3 regions of the Telluria sp. AZSoR62 genome follow, and region 3 is predicted to be linked to each of the others. Evidence: predicted binding sites of a transcription regulator. Region 3 holds the regulator's gene; each other region holds the start of a gene.
The links. The regulator sigma-54, encoded in region 3, starts transcription at its own class of promoters, with help from an activator protein. The targets are predictions, from matches to a motif close to TGGCANGNAANCTGCTTT.
Positions count from the first base shown of each region.

Region 1: AC3XQU_RS03035 (pilin) is a predicted target of sigma-54. The motif match lies at 4,866-4,883, and genes of this name have one in related genera.
Region 2: AC3XQU_RS14805 (PEP-CTERM sorting domain-containing protein) is a predicted target of sigma-54. The motif match lies at 1,502-1,519, and genes of this name have one in related genera.

Region 1 covers NZ_JBYTST010000001.1:686,432-693,125, forward strand. Annotated here, with positions in the region: gene AC3XQU_RS03020 (DUF4214 domain-containing protein) at 1-1,078, opposite strand, end outside; gene AC3XQU_RS03025 (flagellar brake protein) at 1,254-1,967, shown strand; gene AC3XQU_RS03030 (S9 family peptidase) at 2,135-4,183, shown strand; gene AC3XQU_RS03035 (pilin) at 4,288-4,803, opposite strand; gene sucD (succinate--CoA ligase subunit alpha) at 5,146-6,027, opposite strand; gene sucC (ADP-forming succinate--CoA ligase subunit beta) at 6,043-6,694, opposite strand, start outside.
Region 2 covers NZ_JBYTST010000009.1:17,039-23,732, reverse strand. Annotated here, with positions in the region: gene AC3XQU_RS14810 (argininosuccinate synthase) at 96-1,328, shown strand; gene AC3XQU_RS14805 (PEP-CTERM sorting domain-containing protein) at 1,711-2,307, shown strand; gene AC3XQU_RS14800 (SDR family oxidoreductase) at 2,371-3,081, opposite strand; gene murB (UDP-N-acetylmuramate dehydrogenase) at 3,092-4,120, opposite strand; gene AC3XQU_RS14790 (YajQ family cyclic di-GMP-binding protein) at 4,287-4,772, shown strand; gene AC3XQU_RS14785 (nitronate monooxygenase) at 4,914-6,182, shown strand; gene AC3XQU_RS14780 (EAL domain-containing protein) at 6,335-6,694, shown strand, end outside.
Region 3 covers NZ_JBYTST010000006.1:201,810-208,503, reverse strand. Annotated here, with positions in the region: gene AC3XQU_RS11840 (KdsC family phosphatase) at 1-469, shown strand, start outside; gene lptC (LPS export ABC transporter periplasmic protein LptC) at 489-1,088, shown strand; gene lptA (lipopolysaccharide transport periplasmic protein LptA) at 1,117-1,671, shown strand; gene lptB (LPS export ABC transporter ATP-binding protein) at 1,668-2,441, shown strand; gene AC3XQU_RS11820 (RNA polymerase factor sigma-54) at 2,444-3,922, shown strand; gene hpf (ribosome hibernation-promoting factor, HPF/YfiA family) at 3,979-4,332, shown strand; gene AC3XQU_RS11810 (enoyl-CoA hydratase/isomerase family protein) at 4,476-5,561, shown strand; gene rapZ (RNase adapter RapZ) at 5,640-6,518, opposite strand; gene hprK (HPr(Ser) kinase/phosphatase) at 6,577-6,694, opposite strand, start outside.

The DNA of each region.
Region 1 (6,694 bases), on a different contig from region 3:
ACGCGATGCGTTCCACGTTGACGAGCTGGTTGACGGCGCCGGATTTGTCGGTCGCGGTAAACGCCGACGCCGTGGCGCCCGCTTTCACCGTGATGTCGGCCCGCAGTGCGGCGAACTTCACGATGTCCAGGCCCGTGCCGCCGTCGACCCGGTGGCTGCCGCCCAGCAGCGACACGGTATCGTTGCCTGCCCCGCCATTGGCGTGCAGGCGCCCGCCCCCGCCTGCCAGCGTGACCAGGTCGTTGCCGCCGCCTGCCTCCACCACCATGTCTTCATACAGCCGGCCCGGCAGTTCCACGACGATGTCGTCATTGGCGCTGGATGCGCGCAGTAGATTCGCCATGATCGAGTCGCCGGCACGCATCTGGGTCTGGGTATTGCTCACGTTGAAGAAGCTGCCGTCCCGGAAGCTGCTCTGGTAGGAAGTGAGGATGCCTTCGACGGCCGCGTGCGACAGCCCCAGGCCCATGCTGTTGAGGTCGCCCGACACATTGAACTGCCCTTCGATCACCCCGGACAGGATGTATTTGTCCGAGGTCGCCGTCAGCTTGCTGAGCGTGCCCCGGAGCATGCCGTTGCTGGACAGGCTGAGCGCGCCGTTCATGAGGATCGCCACGTTGCCCAGCGTCGGATCATAGACGGAGCTGTAGGTCGGGACCTGGGTGGCGATGCGGATGGCATTCAGGGTCGATGCCTGCGTTTGCGATGGCATGAGCGACAGGCCGTCGGCGCCGATGACATAATCGTAATGCAGCTGGCCGGCCACGCTGAAGGTCAGCGCTCCCGGCGCCACGAATTCCGTATGGGTGGCCGTGGCCGCCCCGCTGGCCGCATTCGGATTGGCCATCCGCACGCCGTTATAGGTACGGAAGGCGCCGTCGGGGAAGTCGAGGCGCAGCGTGCTGCCCAGGTAGCTATAGGACGAGTAATACAGGTAGTTCTGCCCGATGGCATGGCTGGTCGTGGCGAACACGTCGACCAGGCTTCCAAGGTCGCCATTGAATGCGGGATTGCTTGCCCCGGCCTGCTGCTCGGTGTCGATGATGGCTTGCGAAAGTTTGATGCGGACAGTGGTCACGGTGATCCTTGAATGCGGTGGTTTTACTTACGGAAAAAATCATTGTAGTGATCCCGCCCAGCTGCAAATCTCGCCAATATTCACTTTCCGCCGATTACCCGGACGGGGTGATTGTTAGCTGCTATGATTCGCCCTTTTTGCATACCACCCAGCCGCAAACCGGCCCGCACACCACATGAACAGCGCCCCAGCCCAGGAGCTCAAGCAACAGGAGTTCGAGTTCGAGACGATGAACCTGCAGGTCGGCGTCCGCCTGCAGGTGATGACGCACCGGCAGCTCAAGCCGGTCCAGTACTTCTCGACCCTGATCGGCTACGTCAAGGACGAGTACATCATCATCAAGACCCCGCTTGAAAACGGCGTGCCGATTTCGATCACGGAAGGCGACCCGCTGACGGTGCGGGTGTTCTCGGGCGTGAACGTGTGCTCGTTTGCCTGCTCGGTCGAGCGCGTGTTCCCGCGCCCGCTGTTCTATCTTCACCTGTCCTTCCCGACCTCGATCCAGGGCACCAGCCTGCGCGGCGCAATGCGGGTCAAGGCGGAGATCCCGGCGCGGGTCACCCCGATGGGAAGCGGCGCGACCCCGGTCGACTGCTTCCTCACCAACGTGTCGGTGAGCGGGGCGCGCATCGATTCCCAGCATCCGCTGCCGCCCGATAACGAAGTCGTCGGGCTCAAGTTCACGCTGACGACCCCGCCAAGCAACCAGGAAGTGCAGGTCGAGACGCTCGCTGCGATCAGGAATACCACGGTGGCCAAGACGGGACCCGACAAGCCCGACCTGTTCAGCTATGGCGTGCAGTTTGTCGACCTCGACCCCGGGCATTACACGCTGCTCCAGAACATGACCTATGAAGCCTTGCTCGCGGACCGGCTGAAAATCGTCTAGGCCCCTCCTCCGCAGCGGCGCAGCTGACGGGCGTGCGCCGCCGCCTGACATGCCACATGGTAAATTGCTCGCCTACGTGCGCGGCGCCTTGCCGCGCGCGGACATGACAACGAGGATGGAGCATGAAATTTCGTTTGCCGAATTCGCTGCCGCAGGTGCTGCAGCTGATGCCGATCGCGGTCGCCACGCTGGCCGCCACCACGGCGACGGCCGCGCCGCGCGGCTTTACCGTGGAAGACCTGGTGAACATGGAACGGGTGGGCAGCCCGGCCGTGTCGCCTGACGCCAGCCGCGTCGTCTACACCGTGCGCAGCACGGACATGAGCAAGAACCGCGGCCATACCGAACTCTGGATGGTCGACCTGCGCGCCGCCCAGGCAGTGCCGCAGCGCCTGACCAGCCACGCGTCCAGCAGCACCGATCCGGAATGGTCGGCCTCCGGCGACGCCGTCTACTTCCTGTCGAGCCGCTCGGGCTCCTCGCAGGTCTGGCGCCTGCCGGTCGATGGCGGCAAGCCCGGCGCCGAGCCGGTCAAGGTGACCGACCTGCCGCTGGACGTCGACAGCTTCCGCGTCTCGCCCACCGGCGACCGGATCGCGATGAGCATGTCGGTGTTCCGCGACTGCGCGGACCTGGCCTGCACCAAGGGGCGCGCCGAGGCGAAAGAAAAGGACAAGGCCAGCGGCAAGCTGTACGACCGCCTGTTCGTGCGCCACTGGGATACCTGGGCCGACCACCGCAACGCCGTGCTGTTCTCTGCGCCACTGGACACCAAGGGCACGCTGGCCGCAGCCCCTGTGAGCCTGTCCGGCACCCTGGATGGCGACGTGCCCTCCAAACCCTTCGGCGACCGCGAGGAATTCCGCTTCAGCCCGGACGGCAAGACCATCGTGTTCTCGGTGCGCCTGGCCGGCAAGACCGAAGCCTGGTCGACCAACTTTGACCTGTACACCGTGCCTGCCGCCGGCGGCACGCCGCGCAACCTCACGGCCGACAATCCGGCCTGGGATACCAAGGGCGTGTACTCGCCCGACGGCCGCACCCTCGCCTATCTCGCCATGGCGCGTCCCGGTTTTGAAGCCGACCGCTTCCAGGTGATGCTGATGGACGTGGCGACCGGACAAAAGCGCAAGCTCGCGGCCGACTGGGACCGCTCGGTCGGCAGCATGCAGTGGCGTGCCGACGGCAAGGCCCTCATCGTCGACGCCGAAGACCTCGGCCAGCACCGCCTGTATGCGATCGACGCCGCCAGCGGCAAGGTTGCCGCCCTGACCGACAAGGGCGCGGTCGGCGCCTTCGACGTGCGCGGCGATACCGTCGCCTACACCCAGGCCAACCTGGCGTCCGGCGCCCAGCTGTTCTCGCTGAAGCTGGGCGGGGCACCGAGCCAGCTCACCAGCCTGAACACGGAGCGCCTGAAGGATGTGCACTGGGGCCAGTATGAACAGTTCAGCTTCAAGGGCGCCAATGGCGACACCGTCTACGGGCATGTGATGCAACCGTGGAATGCGGAACCCGGCAAGAAGTATCCGGTCGCCTTCCTGGTCCACGGCGGCCCGCAGGGCAGCTTCGGCAATGGCTGGAGCTACCGCTGGAACCCACAGGTGTATGCGGGCGCGGGCTATGCCACCGTGTTCATCGACTTCCACGGCTCGACCGGCTATGGCCAGAAGTTCACCGATTCGATCAGCGGCGACTGGGGCGGCAAGCCCCTGGAAGACCTGCGCAAGGGGCTGGACGCGGCGGTGAAGAAATACCCGTGGCTCGACCGCGGCCGCAGCTGTGCGCTCGGCGCATCCTACGGCGGCTATATGATGAACTGGATCGCGGGTAACTGGAACGACGGCTTCCGCTGCCTGGTGAACCACGACGGCGTGTTCGACAGCCGCGGCATGGCGTATTCCACTGAAGAACAGTGGTTCACCGACTGGGAAAACGGCGGCGCCTATTTCGCGGTGCCGAACAACCACGAGCGCTACAACCCGGTGCACCACGTGAACAAGTGGAAGACGCCGATGCTGGTGATCCAGGGCGACCTCGATTTCCGGATCCCGACGGCGCAGGCCCTGTCGACCTTTACCGCGCTGCAGCGCAAGGGCATCGACAGCCAGCTGCTGGTGTTCCCGGACGAGAACCACTGGGTGCTCAAGCCGGCGAACTCGCTGCAGTGGCATCACACGGTGATCAACTGGCTGGACAAGCACTTGAAGCAGTAAGCGTTGCGCCCGCTTCTCAACAGCGGGCTGTTAACGAAAAAAGAGACCGCCGCGGCGGTCTCTTTTCATTGAGCGCTTTCGCGGTCATTCACGATGACTTGTGATTAGCCGGCTGGAGCTGGGGCCGGGGCTGGAGCATCAGCATCAGCAGCCGGGATGTCGCAACCAGCAGGCTTGTAGCCCTCGGTGTCGGCGAAGCCGGTGGTGACGCAGGTGTAGACACCGGTAGCGCTGCGGTTCAAGGCGATGGTCGGTGCGGTGTCTGGATCTTCTGCCAGACGGCCTGGGTTGGCGATGGTGCAGGTCAGGGCGGCGCCGCCGTCTGGATCAGGAAGCGAAGCAGCGATGGTGGTGCAATTGCCGGTGGTTGCCGACAGACCGGCCTTTGCCAGGAACTCTTCCACGGTGTCCGCGCTGCTTTCCACGACGGCCATTTCGTAGCCGGTCTTGCCAGCCGAGATGTCGGCGTAAGCGGCAGTTGCTTTCGACTTGGCGATGTAGTCCTGGTATGCAGGGATAGCGACAGCTGCCAGGATACCGATGATGGCAACGACGATCATCAGTTCGATCAGGGTGAAGCCGCCTTGGGCTTTCTTGGCTTGCATTTGCTTGAAGTTCATTTTGTATCTCCAGGTGGTGTGTCGGGTGAATTTGGGTTACTGCTGAGTGCCACGCTTTCATATATGCAAGCGGTGTGCCAGCCCCAAAAATGTCGATTTTATGATTACGGAGATAACAAAACGGCTTGAAAGCGCAAGTTTAGGCTTGATCGGTGACAAAATTTGTCATGTGATGCCAGCAATTTTTGTCACCTGAACAGTTTACGTAACGCAATTTGTCATGCATAAGCCAAATTTGGCATGCCGACACATGGCACACGTGCCAGCCTGCTCAAAACGGCAGGCGAAAAAAAAGCGGGGAGCTCGCGCTCCCCGCTTTCGGCAACCTGAAGGTCGTCAGTATTACAGCATGGCCTTGAGCAGGCGTGCCATTTCCGACGGGTTCTTGGTGGCCTTGATGCCGCACTCTTCCATGATGTCCAGCTTGGCTTGCGCGGTATCGGCGCCGCCCGAGATCAGCGCGCCGGCGTGGCCCATGCGCTTGCCCGGAGGAGCGGTGACACCGGCGATGAAGCAGACCACCGGCTTCTTCATGTTCTCTTTGATCCAGTAGGCGGCGTTGCCTTCGTCCGGACCGCCGATTTCGCCGATCATGATGACCGCGTCGGTATCAGGATCGTCGTTGAACATGCGCATCACGTCGATGTGCTTCAGGCCGTTGATTGGGTCGCCGCCGATGCCGACTGCCGATGACTGGCCCAGGCCCAGTGCGGTCAGCTGCCCGACTGCTTCATAGGTCAGGGTGCCCGAACGCGACACGACGCCGATACGGCCCTTCTTGTGGATGTGACCCGGCATGATGCCGATCTTGATTTCGTCCGGGGTGATCAGGCCTGGGCAGTTCGGGCCCAGCAGCAGGGTCTTCGAGCCGGCTTTGGCCATGCGGTCCTTCAGGGCCATCATGTCACGGACAGGAATGCCTTCGGTGATGCAGATTGCCAGGTCCAGGTCGGCTTCGACGGCTTCCCAGATGGCGGCGGCTGCGCCTGCCGGCGGCACGTAGATGACCGACACGGTGGCGCCGGTCGCGGCCTTGGCTTCCGACACGTTGGCGTAGATCGGGATGCCTTCGAAATCTTCGCCGGCTTTCTTCGGGTTCACGCCTGCGACGAAGGCAGCTTTGCCGTTCGCGTAGTCGCGGCACATACGGGTATGGAACTGACCGGTCTTGCCGGTGATACCCTGGGTAATGACTTTAGTATCTTTGTTGATCAGGATCGACATTTGTTTATTCCTTAATTAGGCTTGACCAGCTGCAGCGGCGACGACGGCCTTGGCTGCATCTTCCATCGTATCGGCAGCGATGATCGGCAGGCCGGAGTCGACCAGCATCTTCTTGCCCAGGTCTTCGTTGGTGCCCTTCATGCGGACAACCAGCGGCACCTGCAGCGACACGGCCTTCGATGCGGTGATCACGCCTTCGGCGATCACGTCGCAGCGCATGATGCCGCCGAAGATGTTGACCAGGATGGCTTTCAGGCCAGGGTTCTTCAGCATGATCTTGAATGCTTCGGTGACTTTCTCAGCCGTCGCACCGCCGCCCACGTCCAGGAAGTTGGCCGGCTCGCCGCCGAACAGCTTGATGGTGTCCATGGTGGCCATGGCCAGGCCGGCGCCGTTCACGAGGCAGCCGATGTTGCCGTCGAGCGAGATGTAGGCGAGGTCGAACTTCGATGCTTCGACTTCGGCTGGATCTTCTTCGTCCAGGTCGCGGTAGGCGACGATTTCCGGCTGGCGGTACAGCGCGTTCGAGTCGAAGTTGAACTTCGCGTCGAGAGCGATGACCTTGCCCGAACCGGTCAGGATCAGCGGGTTGATTTCAGCCAGCGACGCATCGGTTTCCCAGTACGCCTTGTACAGGCCTTTCAGTTGCACGCGCGCGTCGGCCAGC
Region 2 (6,694 bases), on a different contig from region 3:
CATTGTTTGATCGTTGGCGCGCCGTTCCCTTCGGGAGCGGCGGCAAGCGCCAGCTGACCATCTGAACCCCACCTCCCTCCACACTGGAACCATCCATGAGCGACATTAAAAAAGTAGTCCTCGCCTACTCCGGCGGCCTCGATACCTCGGTCATCCTGAAATGGCTGCAAGACCACTACAACTGCGAGATCGTCACCTTCACCGCCGACCTCGGCCAGGGCGAAGAACTCGAGCCGGCACGCGCCAAGGCCATCAAGTTCGGCATCAAGCCGGAGAACATCTACATCGACGACGTGCGCGAGGAATTCGTGCGCGACTTCGTGTTCCCGATGTTCCGCGCCAACACCGTCTACGAGGGCGAATACCTGCTGGGCACCTCGATCGCGCGTCCGCTGATCGCCAAGCGCCTGATCGAGATCGCCAACGAAACCGGCGCCGACGCCATCTCGCACGGCGCCACCGGCAAGGGCAACGACCAGGTCCGCTTCGAGCTCGGCGCCTACGCGCTCAAACCCGACGTCAAGATCATCGCCCCATGGCGCGAATGGGACCTGCTCTCGCGCGAGAAGCTGCTGAAATACGCGGAAGACGCCGGCATCGCCGTGGACATGAAGCACAAGAACGGCGGCGCGCCGTATTCGATGGATGCGAACCTGCTGCATATTTCGTTCGAAGGCCGCCACCTCGAGAACCCGAGCGCGGAAGCCGAGGAATCGATGTGGCGCTGGTCGGTGTCGCCGGAAGCGGCGCCCGACGAAGCCGAATACCTCGACCTCGAATACGAGCGCGGCGACATCGTGGCCCTGAACGGCGTGCGCATGAGCCCTGCGACCGTGCTGACGGAGCTGAACCGCCTGGGCGGCAAGCACGGCATCGGCCGCCTGGACCTGGTGGAAAACCGCTATGTGGGCATGAAGTCGCGCGGCTGCTACGAAACCCCGGGCGGCACCATCATGCTCAAGGGCCACCGCGCGATCGAGTCGATCACCCTGGACCGCGAAGTGGCGCACCTGAAGGACGACCTGATGCCGCGCTATGCGTCCCTGATCTATAACGGCTACTGGTGGGCCCCGGAACGCGTCGCGCTGCAGACCCTGATCGACCATACCCAAGCCACCGTCAACGGCTGGGTGCGCGTCAAGCTCTACAAGGGCAACGTGATCGTGGTCTCGCGCGACTCGAAGACCGATTCGCTGTTCGACATGAACATCGCGACGTTTGACGAAGACGGTGGCGCGTACAACCAGGCCGATGCGGGTGGGTTCATCAAGCTCAACGCGCTGCGCATGCGCATTGCGGCGAAGGCCAGGGCCAAGCGCGGGCAGTAAGCGCGTCTTGCTCCGAAAAAGCCGCCCGCGGGCGGCTTTTTTCATGGGCATGCGACACCCAAGGCCGCGCGTGGTCCCTGCCTACACAATAGCTGTCGAGAATATTTACACCCGGCCTGACCCCAACATTCTCCCCACGGCCAAGTCCTTGATTATTTGAAACAATTTCTTAGTGGCACACTTGTTGCTTACATGACAGAGAAGTATCTCAAAGGGAATTCAGCAAACGGGCCGCGCCGGGACAATGCTCCAGCATCGACCACAGTGCGGAACCCAGACAGAAGATATTCGTATTCAGTCGAGCAGGCGCGGTCCCGGGAACGATACCAGGCCAGGACGCGCCGCTTCACTGAATTGTCCTCCAACTCAGGGAATGGAAAAAATGAAAAAGCTTATCTTGAACGCCATGATGCTCTGCGCAGTCGCCTTCGCCGGCAGCGCCAACGCAGGCGTGGTCCACAATGTGCAAAACGGCAAACTGGTCGGCGCAAGCGGTATCACGATCGCGGGCGAATCCTACAGCGTCACCTTCGGCGATTCCTGCGCCTCGATGTACGATGGCTGCAAGAGCTCGCTGTTCGACTTCAAGACCCAGAACGAGGCCGTCGCCGCCCTCAATGCCCTGTTTGCCCAGGTTTTCGTCGACAACGTCATGATCAACGGTGTCCGTTACAACTTCGACAGCAAGCCGGAACTGGTCAAGAGCTGCGACTGGGCAGGATTCTGCGAGACCTGGGTACCATACCTGGATCTTGGCAACAACCAGGTCCAGTCGGCTTGGCACGTCAACGTGTCGGGTGGCGACTACGTCGGAGACAATCAATGGACTGGTCCTTACACTTACGGTAATGGTGAAGACTATATGGCCTTCACTAATTTCGAGAAGATGTCGGCTGCCGTCCCGGAGCCGGCTTCGCTGGCCCTGCTCGGCCTCGGCCTGATGGGCATGCGCTTGTCGCGGAAAAAGAAGACGGCCTGATCCGGCGTTCTTCGTCCCATCGTAAAGACCCGGCGCATGCCGGGTTTTTTCATTGCGTGGTCGTCAGCCGCGCAAGTCGTCCACCGGCTCCAGACCGAAGCGCTTGCCCAGCAGGTAGTCCACCAGCGCCACCGCGCAATCTGCCGGCGCCACCAGCACCCCGCTCCGCTTCATCTCCACGAAACGCTCCCGCATTGGAAAGCGTTCATCGGGCGTGGCCCGGATCTCGGCCTGCATGTCGGTATCGATCACCCCCGGCGCCAGGCTGCACGCCAGCACGCGCGGGTCCGCGTCCAGCGCCACTGCGCGCGCATGCTGGTCGAGCGCGGCCTTGGTGGCGCAATAGACGCTCCAGCCGGGGTAGGCGCTGCGCGCCGCGCCGCTCGACACATGCAGGATGCGGCGCTCGGCCCCTGGCGCGGCCTGCACGAAGGCGCTGGACAAGGCCAGCGGCGCGCCCACGTTGACGATGGCTGCGCGCAGTGCCGCCACCGGGTCCTGCTCGGCCAAGGGCCCGACCGGGCTGACCACGCCCGCATTGTTCACCAGCAGTGCGGTATCGCAGCCGCCCAGGAAACTGCGCAGCGTGTGGCCTTCCAGCCAGTTGGCCAGGGCCGCGGCGTCGCCCAGGTCCACGACCGCCTGCTCCATGCCTTCGCTTGACCCCGCATGCCCGCGCGCCACGCCCAGCACGGGAATGCCGCGCGCCATCAGCTCGGCCGCCACCGCGGCGCCCAGGCCGCGGGTGTGGCCCGTCACGACTGCCTTGATCATGTCGCCCTCCTTAGATGAATACCGGTTCCGGCTCCAGTTCCACGCCGTAGCGCGCCTTCACGTCCGCCTGGATCGCGCGCGCCAGGCGCACCACGTCCTCCCCCAGCGCCCCGCCCAGGTTGACCAGCACCAGCGCCTGTTTCGGATACACGCCCGCCGCGCCCAGCGCGCGGCCCTTCCAGCCGCACTGGTCGATGAGCCAGCCGGCGGCCAGCTTTTCGCTCCCGTCCGGTTGAAGGTGGTGCACCAGCGCAGGATACTGCTCCAGCAGCTGCGCACACTGTTCGCTGGAGACCACCGGGTTCTTGAAGAAGCTGCCGGCGTTGCCGATTTCCGCAGGGTCGGGCAGCTTGCGGCGCCGGATCGCTTCCACCGTCTGTCCGATGTCCTGCGGCGTGGGCGAGACCAGGCCTGCCGCCTCCACCGCATTGGCCAGTTCGGCGTAGCGCAGGTTCGGGGTCCAGTCGACGGGCAGCGCAAAGGTCACGTCCAGCACGACCAGTTCGCGCCCTTCCGGATGCTTGAAGATGCTGTCGCGGTAGCCGAAGCGGCAGGCCGCCGCGTCCAGCGTGCGCGTCTGGCCGCTGGCCATGTCGTAGGCCGTGAGCGAATGAAACGTGTCTTTGGTTTCAGTGCCGTAGGCGCCCACGTTCTGGATCGGCGCGGCGCCCACGGTGCCCGGGATCAGCGACAGGTTTTCCAGGCCACCGAAGCCCTGGGCCAGCGTCCACTGGACAAAAGCATGCCAGTTCTCGCCGGCCTGGGCACGTACCAGCAGCTTGCCGTCCTGCTCGCCCAGCACTTGCTTGCCCAGGCCCGTCATGTGCAGCACGATGCCGTCGAAGTCGCGCGTGAACAGCATGTTGCTGCCGCCGCCGAGCACGAGGCGCGGCAGCGCGGCCAGCACCGGGGCGGCGCGCACGGCGTCCAGGTCGGCGGCGCCGGTGACCGCCAGGTAATGCCGGGCCCGGGCCGGAATGCGGAAGGTGTTGAGGGCAGCGAGCGGAAAATCGTCGAGGAGGGGCAGGTGTGCGTGCATGGCGTTCCGGGGTTTTTGGCCATTATAGAGGGAACTCGGGGGCAAGCCGCAGCGTGGGCCGGGCGCACCTGTTGCCCACAGGGCAAATTGTGGTCGCGTGCGGGCGTGGTTGTCCGTTAAAATAGAGGGATTCATCTATTAGCAACATCAGAAAAAGGAACCCGCCATGCCATCGTTTGATGTCGTCTGCGAAGCAGACATGGTCGAAGTGAAGAATGCCGTTGAACAATCGAACAAGGAAATCACCACCCGCTTCGACTTCAAGGGCAGCTCGGCCAACGTTGAGCAGAAGGACAAGGAACTGACCCTGTTCGCCGATTCCGACTTCCAGCTCAGCCAGGTCAAGGACGTCCTCATCAACAAGATGGCCAAGCGCAAGGTCGACGTGCGCTTCCTCGACGAAGGCAAGGTCGAGAAGATCGGCGGCGACAAGGTCAAGCAGGTCATCAAGGTGCGCAACGGCATCGAGACCGAGGACGCCAAGAAGATCACCAAGCTGGTCAAGGAAAGCAAGATGAAGGTGCAGGCCAGCATCCAGGGCGAATCGGTGCGCATCACCGGCGCCAAGCGCGACGACCTGCAGGCCGCCATGGCCATGCTGCGCAAGGATGTCGAAGACCTGCCGCTGGCCTTCAACAACTTCCGCGACTGATTTGCCGGGGCCTGCCGGCCTTGCCGCGCAGCCAATGCTGCGCAAGCCATGTCCCGCCTTGGGGTAGAATGACGACCGTGTACGCGCACGGCCGTTGATGCATTTGTACGCGTAGGGAACTACGGTAGTCTAAGGATTGCAATGAAACGTGTTGATGATTTCCGCCTGCGAATGGGCAACAAGGAATATGTGCCCATCATGATCGGCGGGATGGGCGTGGACATCTCGACCTCGGAGCTGGCGCTGGAAGCGGCTCGCCTGGGCGGCATCGGCCACATTTCCGACGCCATGGTGCAGGACGTGTCCGACCGCAAGTTCGACACCACCTTCGTCAAGGAAAAGACCAAGCTCTACAAGTTCAACATCAACAACATGAACAAGGCGGTGGTGCAGTTCGACCTCGACCGCCTGGCCGAAGCGACCCGCCTGCACGTGGGCGCGACCATGCAGGCCAAGCAAGGCAGCGGCCTGATCTTCGTGAACTGCATGGAAAAGCTGACCATGAACGCGCCCAAGGAAACCCTGCGCACCCGCCTGTCGTCGGCGCTGGACGCCGGCATCGACGGCATCACCATGTCGGCCGGCCTGCACCTGGGCTCCTTCGAACTCATCAAGGACCACCCGCGCTTCCGCGACGCCAAGCTGGGCATCATCGTGTCCTCGGTGCGCGCGCTGCAGCTGTTCCTGCGCAAGGTCTCGCGCCTTGACCGCCTGCCCGACTACATCATCGTCGAAGGCCCGCTGGCCGGCGGCCACCTCGGCTTCGGCATCGACGACTGGAAGCAGTACGACCTGCACACCATCATGGACGAGATCCATGTCTACATGCGCGCCGAGCAGCTCGACATCCCGGTGATCGCCGCAGGCGGCATCTTCACCGGTTCGGATGCGGCCGGCTTCATGGAAAAAGGCGCGGCCGGCGTGCAGGTGGCGACCCGCTTCACGGTCACCCACGAATGCGGCATGCCGGACCATGTAAAGCAGGAATACTTCCGCGCCAGCGAAGAAGACATCATCGTCAACGGCGTCTCGCCGACCGGCTATCCCATGCGTATGCTGAAAAGCACGCCGGCGATCGGTTCCGGCATCCGCCCGGGCTGCGAATCCTATGGCTACCTGCTGGACGCCACCGGCAACTGCGCCTACATCAACTCGTACAACCGCGAAGTGCAGGCCAGCCCGGACGGCAAGAACATCTCGGTGCTGGATAAAACCTGCCTGTGCACGCACATGCGCAACTTCAATTGCTGGACCTGCGGCCACACGACCTACCGCCTGAAGGACACCACGCATCGCCTGGCGGACGGCAGCTACCAGATCCTGTCGGCCCAGCACGTGTTCGAGGACTACCAGTACAGCGTCGACAACCAGGTGGCCCTGCCGCCGAAACAGGAAATCGCCGCCGCCTGAGGGTAGCGGCCCGCGCGCCCGGCGCTGCGGGCTTTTCCACCGCTCTATATCCAAGAAGCCAAGGCCTGCCTTGGCTTCCTTCTTTGCGCCACCCCGGTGCGAAGGCGTGTAAGCTGGGCTCCCAGCGAGCGCTTTTCACGAAGGGTGCCGGCATGTCCATCGATCCATCTGCCCAGGTCACTTTCCTGACCGACGACGAAGGCAAGGTCACCACGTGGAATCCCGCATGCGCGCGCCTGTTCGGCTGGACGCTGGAGGGTGCGGCCGGCCGCGAGCTCACAGGACTCCTCTCGGGCGAGGCGAACTGGCCGGCGCTGGCCGCCGCCGGCGGCGCGCGACTCAAGATGCGCTTCTCCGGCGGCCGCGAAGGTCCCGCTACCCTGAGCCTGTCGCGCCAGTACGACGCCGCGGGCGCGCCGCGCGGTTGGAGCGCCGGCATCGTCATCCATCCGTCCGAATCCGCGCGCGAATCCGACCGCGTCGGAAGCACGCCGCTGTCCGAGGTAGTCGAC
Region 3 (6,694 bases):
CGGCGTGCTCACCGACGGCAGCCTGACCTATGGCCCGGACGGCGAAGTCACCAAGACCTTCAATGTGCTGGACGGCCTGGGCATCCAGCTGCTGAACAAGACCGGCGTGCAGACCGCGATCATCAGCGCGCGCCTGTCGCCGATCGTGGTCAAGCGCGCAGCAGACCTGGGCATTGCCCATGTCTACCAGGGCATCCACGACAAGCGCATCGGCTTTGCCAAGCTGCTGGACGCCACCGGCGTCACCGCCGAGGAATGCGGCTACATCGGCGACGACGTGATCGACCTGCCGCTGCTGACCAAGGTGGGCTTTGCCGTGGCGGTGCCCTCTGGCCACCCGGAAGTGCAGCACCGCGCGCACTACGTCACCAAAAACGTGGGTGGGCGCGGCGCCGTGCGCGAAGTCTGCGACCTGGTCATGCGCGCCCAGGGCACCTACGAACAGGCGCTCGCGCCTTACTTCGCCTGAGCCTGCGGGCCGACACGACATGGTCACCTACAAGCGCACCGCCCACCGCTGGAGACTGCTCAGCGTCATGATCATCGGGGTCTTCCTCGCCTTCGGCAGCTTCTGGCTGGTGCAGGTGATGGATCGCGACGACACCGACGCGCGCCTGGGCGGGCCGCTGAACGAGCCCGATTACATCGTCGAGAATTTCTCCTTCGTGCGCATGACCGAAGAGGGCAAGCCGAGCTACGTCGTGTCGGGCAAGCGCCTGGCGCACCAGCCCCAGGGCGACGTCTCCGAGGTCGAGCAGCCGGTGGTGCAGGGCATGACGCCCGGCCGCCCGCGCACCACCGTGGTGGCTAACCGCGGCCGCATCTATCACGAAGAACACCGGGTCGACCTGCTCGGCAAGGTCGACATCCAGCGCCCGGCCACGCCCACCAGCGAAGCACTGCGCGTACGCACCGAGGCGCTGACCGTGCTGCCCGACGAAGAGATCATGAAGACCGACAAGCCGATCGAGATGCAGCTCGGCGCCTCCACCATCCGTGGCACCGGCATGGTCGCGAACAATGCGACCCAGAAGCTGCACCTGGCCAGCCGCGGCCAGATCGTCTATCCGCCACGCGCGCAACGCTAGCGCGCACGTCATCACAGGACAAGCACCCATGAAAAAAATCATCCTTGCGGCCCTTCTTGGCCTGGCTTCCCTCGGCGCCCTTGCCGAGCGCGCCGATTCGCTCAAGCAGGCCGTGATCAACTTCGACACCCTGGACGTCGACGAAGTGACGCAAACCCGCATCCTGACGGGTAATGTCGTGCTCACGCGCGGCACCCTGGTGCTCAAGTCCGACCGCGCCCAGGTGAAGGAAACGCCGGAAGGCTACATGAGCGTGACGCTCACCGCGGCCCCCGGCAAGCTGGCCACCTTCCGCCAGAAGCGCGACGGCGGCCCGGACCTGTGGGTCGAGGGCCAGGCCCAGCGCATCGAGTACGACGAGCGCGCCGAACTGGTGAAGCTGTTCACCGCCGCCGAAGTGCGCGAACTGGAAAACGGCCGCCTGGCCAACGAAATCAAGGGTCCCTTCATCTCCTACGACAACCGCAAGGAAGTCGCCCAGGTGCGCAACGACGCCAGCGGCCAGAGCAAGGTCGGCGGCGGGCGCGGCACCCTGATCATCGCCCCGCGCCGCGCTGCGCCTGCAGAAGGCGGCAAGCAATGACGGTGGTGGAGAAGAGCGTGCGCGAAGGCTGCAGCACCCTGGTCGTCAAGGGCCTGCAAAAGAGCTATGGCAAGCGGCTGGTGGTGCGCGACGTGTCGCTGCAGGTCGATTGCGGCGAAGTGGTGGGGCTGCTGGGCCCGAACGGCGCCGGCAAGACCACCTCGTTCTACATGATCGTCGGCCTGGTGCCGTCGGACGCCGGCTCGATCGACATCAACGGCACCGACATCTCGAGCCTGCCGATCCACCGCCGCGCGGTGCTGGGCCTGTCCTACCTGCCGCAGGAAGCCTCGGTGTTCCGCAAGCTGACGGTGGAAGAGAATATCCGCGCCGTGCTGGAACTGCAGCGCACCAACGAGGGCAAGGCCTTGTCGAAGGACGAGATCAACGGGCGCCTGGACACCCTGCTGGCCGAGCTGCAGATCGAGAAGCTGCGCGAGAACCCGGCGCTGTCGCTGTCGGGCGGCGAGCGCCGCCGCGTCGAGATCGCACGCGCACTCGCTACCAATCCGCGCTTCGTGCTGCTGGACGAACCCTTTGCCGGCGTGGACCCGATTGCGGTGATCGAGATCCAGCGCATCGTGCGCTTCCTGAAGGAGCGCAACATCGGCGTCCTGATCACGGACCACAACGTGCGCGAGACGCTCGGCATCTGCGACCGCGCCTACATCATCAACCAGGGGGCGGTGCTGGCCTCGGGCCGTCCGGACGACATCATCGCCGACGAGTCGGTGCGCCGCGTCTACCTCGGCGAACACTTCCGCATGTGACCATGAAACAGTCCCTGCAACTCCGCACGTCGCAGCACCTGGCGCTCACGCCGCAACTGCAGCAGTCGATCCGGCTGCTGCAATTGTCCACGCTCGAACTGCACCAGGAGCTCGAGCAGATACTGACCGATAACCCGCTGCTCGAACGGCTCGACGATCCGCTCGACCACTCGGTGCGGCTGCTGGCCGACGGCGCCATCAACAGCGCCCCCTCCAGCGCCGAAGCCCCGGCCGCGCAGCCGGGACAGGAAGGCGGCGAAGGCGAGGCCGCCAAGCCCGATGCCGACGGCTTCGAGGACGGCGACCGCGACCGCGGCGAGCCTGACGGCGACTGGGGCGGCGAGGGCGGCGGCGCGAGGAGCGGCGACGACGAAGACGGCCGCCCGCAGCTGGAAGCGTGCAGCGTGTCGCTGCGCGAGCACCTGGCCGAGCAGGTTCGCACCACCGGCTGCGGCGTGCGCGACCGCGCGCTGGCCGAACTGGTGATCGATGCGCTGGACGACAACGGCTACCTGGAGGAGCCGCTGGACGACATCCACGCGCGCCTGCCCGCCGAACTCGAGATCGAGATGGACGAGCTGCGCTGCGCGCTGGCGCTGGTGCAGAGCCTGGACCCGGTCGGCTGCGGCGCCCGCAGCGCGGCCGAATGCCTGGCGCTGCAGATCCGTCGCATGCCGGGCGTGCCGATGGTGACGCGGCGCCTGGCCTTGAGCATCGTCGAAGGCTACCTGAGCTGGTTCGCCCAGCGCGAGTACACCAAGCTCAAGAAGGCGCTGGACTGCGACGACGAAGACCTGCGCGAGGTCCAGGCCGTCATCCGCCAGTGCAATCCGCATCCCGGCGCGGCCTTTGCGTCCGCTGCCTCGGACTACGTGGTGCCGGACGTGATCGTACGCCGCGCCAAGAGCGGCTGGTCGGTCATGCTGAACCCGGATGTGATGCCGAAGCTGCGCGTGAACTCGCTTTACGCCAACCTGCTCAAGCAGGGAAAAAGCGAGAGCCAGATGGGCGCACAGCTGCAGGAAGCCAAGTGGCTGATCAAGAATATGCGCCAGCGTTTCGACACGATCCTGCGCGTAGCCGAGGCAATTGTTGAGCGCCAGCGCAACTTTTTCAGCCACGGCGCGGTTGCCATGCGTCCGCTTGTGCTGCGCGAGATTGCTGATACACTAGGCCTACACGAGAGCACTATTTCCCGTGTAACCACGCAGAAATACATGTTGACCCCCCACGGCATGTTTGAACTGAAATACTTCTTCGGAAGCCACGTCGCCACCGAAGCGGGGGGAGAAGCATCTTCCACGGCGATCCGCGCGCTGATTGCGCAATTGACAGGAGCAGAAGACCCTAAGAACCCTTTATCCGACAGCAAGATCGCGGAAATGCTCGGGGAACAAGGTATGGTCATTGCGCGCCGGACGGTAGCCAAATACCGCGAAGCCCTCAAGATCCCTCCCGTCAGCCTCCGCAAGTCTCTGTAAAGCACTGTCCCACCTACCTTGTGGTGCCGGCAGGGCAACATTTCAAAGGAGTGTGTATGAACCTCACAATCAGTGGTCATCATCTTGAAGTGACTCCCGCAATTCGTGAATACGTTCAGAATAAGCTCGAGCGCATTACCCGCCATTTCGACCACGTGATCGACACCCACGTGTTCCTCGCCATCGATAATCTCACCGAAAAAGAAAAACGGCAGAAAGCCGAGATCAACCTGCAAGTATCAGGAAAAATTTTGCATGTGGCCAGCGCCGCGCAAGACCTGTACGCGGCGATCGACATGCTGATGGACAGGCTGGACCGCCAGGTCATCAAGCACAAGTCCATGCTGCAAAACCATAATCACGTGGCGCACAAGCGCCTGCCGGATACCGGCGAAGCCGCCGTCGCGTAAATACGCACAGCAGCAATGACAGCAGGGGCGTCTGAGGGGACGCCCTTTTTGCTGGGCGCTCCCTTTACTGTTACGTTTGCACGCTTCCAATTTCACGCTTTTGTTCTGTAGAATGCATGTCTTTTCGATCACAGAGCATCTCCATGACCGACACCGTCCTGACCCGCGTCGCCAACCGCACCGGCGTCATTACGCTCGACCGGCCGCAAGCCCTGAACTCCCTCTCGCTCGACATGGTGCGCGCGCTCACCGCGATCCTGCGCGACTGGCAAACTGACGCCGGCATCGACGCGGTCGTCATCGGCAGCACCAGCGAGAAGGCCTTGTGCGCGGGTGGCGACATCCGCTTCTTCCACGAAAAGGGCCAGGTCGGGCCGATGGGCGGCAGCGCGCTGCTGGAAGACTTCTTTACCGAAGAATACGCACTGAACCACCTGATCCATTTCTACCCGAAGCCGTATATCGCGCTGATGGACGGCGTGGTGATGGGCGGGGGCATGGGCATCGCCCAGGGCGGCCCTGGTTGCGGCCTGCGCATTGTCACCGAACGCAGCAAGGTTGCCATGCCCGAAGTGAACATCGGCCTGTTCCCGGATGTCGGCGGCAGCCATTTCCTGTCGCATGCGCCGGGCCAGCTGGGGCAATACCTGGGCCTGACCGGCCTGACCATCGGCGCGGCCGACGCCATCTATGTGGGACTGGCCGACCTGTTCGTGCCGGGCGAGAAGATGGGCGAGCTGATGGCGCTGGTGGAGGCGACCGCGGGCGCCGACCTGCCTGCGGCGATCCGCGCGTTTGCCGCGCCGTTTGCGCAAGCCGCCGGCAGCAGTGAACTGCAGGCCCAGCGCGCCGTGATCGATGCGCACTTCAGCGCTGCTTCAGTGGCCGCCATCATGGAATCGCTCGCGCGCGACGAAAACCCGTTCGCGCAAAAGGCCCTGAAGGCCATGCGCCAGCGCTCGCCGCTGATGATGTGCGTCACGCGCGAACTCCTGCTGCGCGGCGCCGCGCTCGGCGTGGCCGACTGCCTGCGCATGGAACGCTCGCTGGTGCGCCGCAATTTCGAGCACGGCGAAGTGCTCGAAGGCGTGCGCGCGCTGGTGATCGACAAGGACAATGCGCCGAAGTGGAATCCGGCGACGCTGGAGGAAGTCACGCCGGAGATGGTGGCGGCATTCTTCGAGCCAGTGTGGCCCGACTACGCGCATCCGCTGCACCACCTGGCCTGACGCCGGTTTGAATGTGGGTGGGGGCGGGTAACCCGGGCCGTTGGCCCGGGTTACCCGCCCCCACCGTTTTTCAAGCGTTCAGACCGCAACGTGCTTGGGCTGCTCCCGGTGCCGCACGATCACGCGTTCGGTGCCTCCGAAATAGGCGCCGAGGCGTTCCGCCATGTACACCGAGCGGTGCTGCCCGCCGGTGCAACCCACCGCCACGGTCAGGTAGCTGCGGTTGTCCGTCTTGAACGAGGGCAGCCATTTGGCGACGAAGTTCTTGATATCTTCCAGCATCTCGGTGGCGCTGGGCTGGGCATCCAGGAAGGCGATCACGGGAGCATCTCGGCCCGTGAGCGGGCGCAGCGCCAGGTCGTAATACGGGTTCGGGATCGCGCGCACGTCGAACACGAAGTCGGCGTCGAGCGGCACGCCGACCTTGAAGGCGAAGGACTCGAAGAACAGGGTCAGCGGCGCGTGTTCGATGTCGGCCAGTTCGCGGATCCATTCGCGCAGCTTGTTGGCCGACAGCTCCGAGGTGTCGATCACGTGGCCGAGGTTTTCGATCGCCGACAGGCGTTCGCGTTCTTCGGCGATGCATTCGATCAGGGTGCGGCGCGAGGCCGGGTTTTCCCCCGGACGCACCTGGTGCGACAGCGGGTGACTGCGGCGGGTTTCGGAAAAGCGCGCCACCAGCGAATGGGTGCTCGAGGTCAGGAACATCACCTTGAGGTTGTGGCCTTCTTCCTTCAGGTGGCGCACGCTCACGGGCAATTCAACCAGCGATTCGGCGCTGCGGGCATCGACCGCGACGGCGATCTTGTCCGCGCCTTTTTCGCCGACAGCGTAGACCAGGGCCGGCAGCAGGGCCGGCGGGAGATTGTCGACGCAGTAGTAGCCTGCGTCTTCGAGGACATTCAGGGCAACCGATTTGCCTGAGCCCGAAATACCGGTAATGAGGACGATGTGCATGGCAGTGATGATACCGCAAGCGCCACGGGCTTGTCCCCCGCGAGCCATGCGGCCTGGGTCAGTCGCCGGTCATGGCTTGTCGTTGACGCTCCATGAATTCCTGCAGCGTATCGATCCCGCGCAATTGCAGGATGGTGTTGCGTACGGCGGCCTCGAGCAGCACCGCGATGTTGCGG